DNA from 3 places in the Martelella sp. UBA3392 genome. Region 3 is predicted to be linked to each of the others. Evidence: predicted binding sites of a transcription regulator. Region 3 holds the regulator's gene; each other region holds the start of a gene.
The links. Region 3 encodes HrcA, which represses chaperone genes, less so after heat shock. Its sites were predicted from a motif close to GTTAGCACTCNCNNNNNGNGAGTGCTAAC; they were not measured.
Positions count from the first base shown of each region.

Region 1: groES (co-chaperone GroES) is a predicted target of HrcA. The motif match lies at 1,361-1,389, and genes of this name have one in related genera.
Region 2: groES (co-chaperone GroES) is a predicted target of HrcA. The motif match lies at 1,095-1,123, and genes of this name have one in related genera.

Region 1 is NZ_DEPM01000166.1:772-3,038, forward strand. It holds gene chrA (chromate efflux transporter) at 1-1,217, opposite strand, end outside; gene groES (co-chaperone GroES) at 1,448-1,744, shown strand; partial or broken gene groL (chaperonin GroEL) at 1,824-2,267, shown strand, end outside.
Region 2 is NZ_DEPM01000154.1:10,122-12,388, reverse strand. It holds gene groL (chaperonin GroEL) at 1-575, opposite strand, end outside; gene groES (co-chaperone GroES) at 630-944, opposite strand; gene B4E36_RS11625 (hypothetical protein) at 1,278-1,631, shown strand; gene B4E36_RS11620 (usg protein) at 1,677-1,925, shown strand; partial or broken gene B4E36_RS11615 (hypothetical protein) at 1,991-2,267, opposite strand, start outside.
Region 3 is NZ_DEPM01000037.1:2,072-4,338, reverse strand. It holds gene rph (ribonuclease PH) at 1-178, opposite strand, end outside; gene hrcA (heat-inducible transcriptional repressor HrcA) at 330-1,418, shown strand; gene grpE (nucleotide exchange factor GrpE) at 1,516-2,148, shown strand.

The DNA.
Region 1 (2,267 bases), on a different contig from region 3:
AGGCTCGCGCGCATGAACGGCGGCAGAGAAAACAGCGCGATCCGGTCCACCGAACTGAACAGGACATTGAGCGCGAACCAGAGCGAGAGATTGGCAATCACGCCGACAATCGCCGCGCCGATGCCGGCGAGCGCCCCGGAAAGCGCGGCATTGCGGCGCAGGTCCTCGACATAGGGCGCGCCGGCGAAGATGAACAGGAAGCTTGGCACGAAGATCGCCCAGGCGGTCAGAACCGCGCCGATGATGCCGGAGGCAAGCGGCGCGGCGAAGACCGGCGCGGCATGGGCCGCCAGAAAGCCGACGAAGCACAGCACCAGCACCAGCGGCCCCGGCGTCGTCTCGGCAAGGGCCAGCCCGTCCATCATCTCGGCCGGCGTCAGCCAGTGGTAGGTGGCCACCGCCTCCTGCGCCACATAGGTCAGCACCGCATAGGCCCCGCCGAAGGAAAACAGCGCGATCTTTATGAAGAAGCCGAAAATATCGGTCAGCGTGTGGAAATCGCCGAACGGGGCCAGCGCGAACAGAGGCAGCAGCCATATCGCCGTCCAAAGCAGAAGGGTTCCGGCGGTGGAGACACCGCGCCTGCGCCAATCCCGCTTCACCGGGATATCAGGCTCGGCCACCACCGGTCGACGCATGAACACATAACCGACGAGCCCGGCTGCCAGCACCACGACCGGAAAGGCCACGCCGAAGACGAACAGCGCCAGAAAGGCCGCGAGCGCGAGCCCCACCGACACCGGCCCTTTGAGCGAGCGCCCCGCCATGCGCCACAACGCCTGCACGACGATGGCGAGCACCGCCGCCTTCAGCCCCATGAAGATCGCTTCCAGCCACGCGGCATCGCCGAGCGTCGCATAGAGCGCCGCGAGCGCGACAATCAGAACGAAACCCGGCAGCACGAACAACAGACCCGCGGCAATGCCGCCCCGCACCCCGTGGAGCATCCAGCCGACATAGGTCGCCAGTTGCTGGGCCTCGGGACCGGGCAGCAGCATGCAGTAGTTGAGGGCGTGAAGGTATCGGTCGGGCGGAAGCCAGCGCTTCTCGTCAACGATGATCCGATGCATCAGCGCGATCTGGCCGGCCGGCCCGCCGAAGGACAGGAGCCCGATACGCGCGAATACGCTGACAAGCTCGCTGAAGTCCGGCTTTTTATCCTCTGTCGCAGCGACCGTCACAATGTCCTCGCAATCCGGGTGGAAATGATTCCGCATTGATATCAAGGGTCGGGGTTACGATCACGGCATAAAACCTGTATGAAGCCGGCAATAGGCGGCCTGAAAAAGTTCCGACGGCGATCAAAAAAAACTTGAAGCCGTTTCTTGACACCGCTTCTTCCCCTTCTTAAATCACCGTTATTAGCACTCTCTAGTGAGGAGTGCTAACACTGATCCATGCGACCGCGAAAACGGTCGCGAATGTCATTCGATCGAGGGTATAGACAATGGCAAGCATTTCTTTCCGCCCCCTGCACGACCGCGTCGTTGTACGCCGCGTGGAGTCTGAAGAAAAGACCAAGGGTGGCATCATCATCCCCGACACCGCCAAGGAAAAGCCGCAGGAAGGCGAAATCGTCGCTGTCGGCAACGGCGCCCGTGACGACAGCGGCAATGTTGTCGCGCTCGACGTCAAGGTCGGCGACCGCGTCCTGTTCGGCAAGTGGTCGGGCACCGAAGTCAAGCTCGACGGCGAAGACCTTCTGATCATGAAGGAAGCCGACATCATGGGCATCGTCGCTTAATCAAGCGCCTTCCCACGATCCACCTTTCCAACCAGCCGGGCACCTGCCCATAAGGTTTTGATAAACCAGGAGTTTTCAAATGGCTGCTAAAGAAATCAAATTCGGCCGCACTGCGCGCGAAAAGATGATGCACGGTGTTGACGTGCTCGCCGACGCCGTCAAGGTCACGCTTGGCCCCAAGGGTCGTAACGTCGTTATCGAAAAGTCCTTCGGCGCTCCGCGCATCACCAAGGACGGTGTTTCGGTCGCCAAGGAAATCGAACTGGAAGACAAGTTCGAGAACATGGGCGCCCAGATGGTCCGCGAAGTTGCTTCGAAGACCAACGACATTGCCGGTGACGGCACCACGACGGCAACCGTTCTCGCTTCCTCGATCATCCGCGAAGGCAACAAGGCCGTTGCCGCCGGCATGAACCCGATGGACCTGAAGCGCGGTATCGACCTCGCCGTCGCCGAAGTCGTCAAGGATCTTCAGGCCAAGGCCAAGAAGATCAACACGTCGGAAGAAGTCGCCCAGGTCGGC
Region 2 (2,267 bases), on a different contig from region 3:
CCTTCGACGACTTCGAGTTCGGTTTCGGCGGTCTTGGCTTCCTCGACGGTGATGACGCCTTCGTTGCCTACCTTCTCCATCGCTTCGGCGAGATAGCGGCCGATCTCGGAATCGCCATTGGCGGAGATGGTGCCGACCTGCGCGATCTCGGAATTGCTGGTGATCTTGCGGGCGTTATCCTTGAGTTCCTTGACGACGGCGTCGACGGCGAGATCAATGCCGCGTTTCAGGTCCATCGGGTTCAAGCCGGAAGCGACAGCCTTGGCGCCTTCCTTGACGATCGCCTGGGCAAGCACGGTCGCGGTGGTCGTACCATCGCCGGCCAGATCATTGGTCTTTGACGCCACTTCACGCAGCATCTGCGCGCCCATGTTTTCGAACTTATCTTCCAGCTCGATTTCCTTGGCGACCGAAACACCGTCCTTGGTAATGCGCGGAGCACCGAAGGACTTGTCGATCACAACATTGCGGCCCTTTGGACCAAGCGTGACCTTCACCGCATTGGCCAACACATCGACCCCACGCAGCATGCGTTCACGGGCATCGGTGTGAAACTTGACTTCTTTCGCAGCCATTTCTTTAACTCCTCAATAGGCAGCTATCTGACTGATGAACGTAGGGTGGATGGCTCAGGCGGCCTGTCTTTGCTCGGCCTGGTCTTCAATGATGCCCATGACATCGCTTTCTTTCATGATCAGCAGGTCTTCGCCGTTGATCTTGATCTCCGTGCCGGACCATTTGCCGAACAGGATGCGATCACCGGGCTTGACGTCGAGTGCCTGGAGCTGGCCAGCCTCGTTGCGGGCGCCGGGGCCGACGGCGATGACCTCGCCCTCCTGCGGCTTTTCCTTGGCGGTGTCGGGAATGATGATGCCGCCCCTGGTCTTTTCTTCGGCCTCAATGCGGCGGACCAGAATGCGGTCATGTAGTGGACGGAACGTCATATCGTTCTCCTTCAGGACAAACAGATTAAACAGAGGTTCCTCCGCTCCGAACCGGTTGGTCCGGAGCGGGGCTTGCGCATCCCTTTCGGCGATGCGCGGAAAATGAGCTGGGTTCGCCAATTTATCTTTTCAAGAGGGTGAGTTAAAAAAATCAGCACTCTGAGGCACGAAGTGCTACGGCCCTGAAATTCTGACGATATTTCTGTTCCGACGAGTGTCGTTCTGTCTTGAATCACCTCAAGAAAATACCAAAATCACTTTTCCGGCGGGGTATGTGCTCCGCAAATCCGTCACTGATATTTGTGAGAATGTTGTGTTGGATGGAGAATATCGATGGAAAAGCGAAAGCAATTGACGGGCATTCCGTCATCGCTGCAGTCCGCAACAGTCCCGGATCTTGATCGGTTGTTGTCACCGGCGCAGTATTTTTCTCATCCCAACGAGGTGTTAAAAAGCCGGATACTGGATCGGGATGAGAAACGAGCGATTCTGGCGGCGTGGGTTTCCGATGCCTGTGCTATCGAGTCAAACCCGGCTCTCCGACAGCGACCCGGCTCACCTGAGCCAATCCCATTTGACGTCATTATGGAGGCGCTGCAGCGGCTGGACGCACAGCCACGACCGTGCGTGGCTCGACTGCAGGGCGCCAGAGACGACAAAAAGCATGGCGTAGACATGCATGTCTAAAGAGGATGGAAGAAAGTGATTTCGAAAGTCAGCCGGGAATTCCTGATGCAGATGGAAGGTTATGGTCTGACGACGGCGGAGATCCTTTATCGGATGCCAGACCATCCCGGCCTTTTGCAACTCTATGTCTGGCAAGATTATGATCTGGCGCCGCACTTTCCGGAACTCTGCGCTTTCCTGGATTTCTGGTCAGAAACGCTGCAAGGACCGCTCCATTCGGTGCGAGTTGCCCACAACCATCTGATTGAACCGTCGGACTGGGTAGCTGTAGACGGGGTCATTTCGATCCAATGAACAAGAAGATCGCCGCGGCGACCCGTGCCGCGGCGACTTGGCCTGGTAGACGCAACGGTCGCCACTCAGGCGCCGTCATCTTCCCTTTCGTCAAGCATGTCGATCAATTCGCCGATTCGTGAGCCGGGAAGAGGGCGACCGGCTCCAATCAGCGCTTCATCGCTGTTGAACCATGCCCACGCCTCCCTGAGCTCTTCGGCCGATGCACCGGTCGAAATAAGATCGGCGACAAGCACGTCATCGACTGGACCCAGAACGGCTTCAACTTCTTCACGTGTCATCGGCATCAACACTTCCTCCTGTTCATGTGGAAAGGATGGCGCAGAGCGCGGCTTCTTCGGC
Region 3 (2,267 bases):
TCACCCAGCCCTTGCCGCCATTACGCAGCCACGGCGGCACGCGCTCTTCCAGCGAGGCGGTGCACAGAACATGGGTGTCGCCGAACTTCACCAGGCAGGAGCCTTCGGCGTGCTTGGAGAAGCCGCGCTCGAACGAGACTTTGCGCATCTGGTTGAGTTGTCTGCCTGATGGCCGCATGGTGGGATCCTTCCGGTTGCTTTTGGCCGCGTTCTACGGGCATGCGCCCGCTTTTGCAAAGAAAAACGCGTCGCCGACACGGGTCAATTGCGTGGCGACGCCTTCGCACTATATTAGGCGGGAAGCTTTCTCACGTTTCGGCAAAGAGTGCATGACCACAAATCGCAAAGCAAAGGTTGATATGCCCGCCATCTCGCTCGATGACCGTTCGCGCGAGGTCTTCCGCCGCATTGTCGAAACCTATCTGGAGAGCGGCGAGCCGCTCGGCTCGCGGAACCTGTCGCGGCTTCTGCCGATGTCGCTGTCGCCGGCCTCGGTGCGCAACGTCATGAGCGATCTGGAAGAACTCGGCCTCATCTATGCGCCCCACATCAGCGCCGGGCGGCTGCCGACCGAAAGCGGCCTGCGCTTCTTCGTCGACGCCTACATGCAGATCGGCGACCTGGCCGAGGGCGAGCGCGCTGAAATCGAGCGCCAGATGGGCCGCGTTGGCAGCGGCCAGCCGGTGGAGACGCTGCTGGACGAGGCGAGCCAGATGCTTTCCGGCATGTCGCGCGGCGCAGGGCTGGTGATGACCTCCAAGAGCGACACCGTGCTGAAACATGTCGAATTCATCCGTCTGGAGCCGACCAAGGCGCTGGCCGTGCTGGTGGGCGAGCACAACCAGGTCGAAAACCGGATCATCGATCTGCCGGCCGGCACCACCTCGTCGCAACTGACGGCGGCGGCGAATTTCCTGAACGCGCACCTCAACGGCCAGACCCTGCCGGAGCTGAAATCCGTGCTGACGCGGCTGAAGGACCGGGTGCGCCAGGAACTCGACCAGCTGTCGCAGGATCTCGTGGGGCGCGGGCTTGCCGTGTGGTCGGGAAGCGCCGAGGACGGCAATCCGGGGCGGCTGATCGTGCGCGGGCGCGCCAACCTGCTGGAAGGGGTGGCCGATGCCGCCGATATCGACCGGTTGCGCATGCTGTTCGACGATCTCGAAAAGAAGGACAGCCTGATCGAGCTGATCAATCTCGCCGAAAGCGGCTCGGGTGTCAGGATTTTCATCGGCTCGGAAAACAAGCTGTTTTCGCTGTCGGGCTCGTCGCTGGTGGTCGCGCCCTATCGCGACAGCGACAATCAGGTCGTCGGCGCGGTCGGCGTGATCGGGCCGACGCGCCTTAATTATGCCCGGGTGGTGCCGATGGTGGATTATACCGCGCATCTGCTGTCGCGGCTTTCCAGCACGCGCTGATCGCGACGACCCCATATCAGCCCTTGATTTTTCAAGGCCGAACCTCGATATCGGGGCTCAAGAAATTCACCATTGAAATGAAATCTGCGGAGACGTCATGACCGACGAGACCAAGAAAAACGGAACTGACGAACAAATCAAGGAAACGGTGCTCGATCTCGAAGCCGAGATGGATGCCGCGGCCGCCGAGGATATCGCCGAGGAGGCTCAGCCCGAGCCCGATCCGCTTGAGGTCCTGAAAGCCGAGAACGAAAAGCAGCGCGACCAGCTTCTGCGCCTTGCCGCCGAAATGGAAAACCTGCGCCGCCGCACCGCCCGCGACGTCAAGGACGCCAAGGCCTATGCCGTGACCGCGTTCGCCCGCGATATGCTGAGCGTTTCCGACAATCTGCGCCGCGCGCTGGATGCGATCCCGGAAGACAAGCGCACAGAGGAGATCAAGGGCTTCATCGAGGGCGTCGAGATGACCGAACGCTCGATGCTGTCCGGTCTCGAACGCCACGGCGTCAAGAAGATCGAGGCCGAGGGCGCGCGCTTCGACCCCAATATCCATCAGGCGATGTTCGAGGTTCCAAACCCGGAAATCCCCGCAAACACGGTAGTTCAGGTCGTCCAGGCCGGCTACATGATCGGCGAACGCGTCCTGCGCCCGGCCATGGTCGGCGTCTCCAAGGGCGGCCCGAAGCCGGAAGCGGCCCAGCCGACAGACGAAGCGCCGAAGGACGAGTGATTTCGCCGGGGCGGCGGTCGTTGCGAGGTTTTCTCTCCCTCTCGGTCGAGTAATTATTGGCTATTTTTCTCACCCACGACCCAAGTTCGAGTATGCCGTCGATCCCCGTTCGGCGTCAT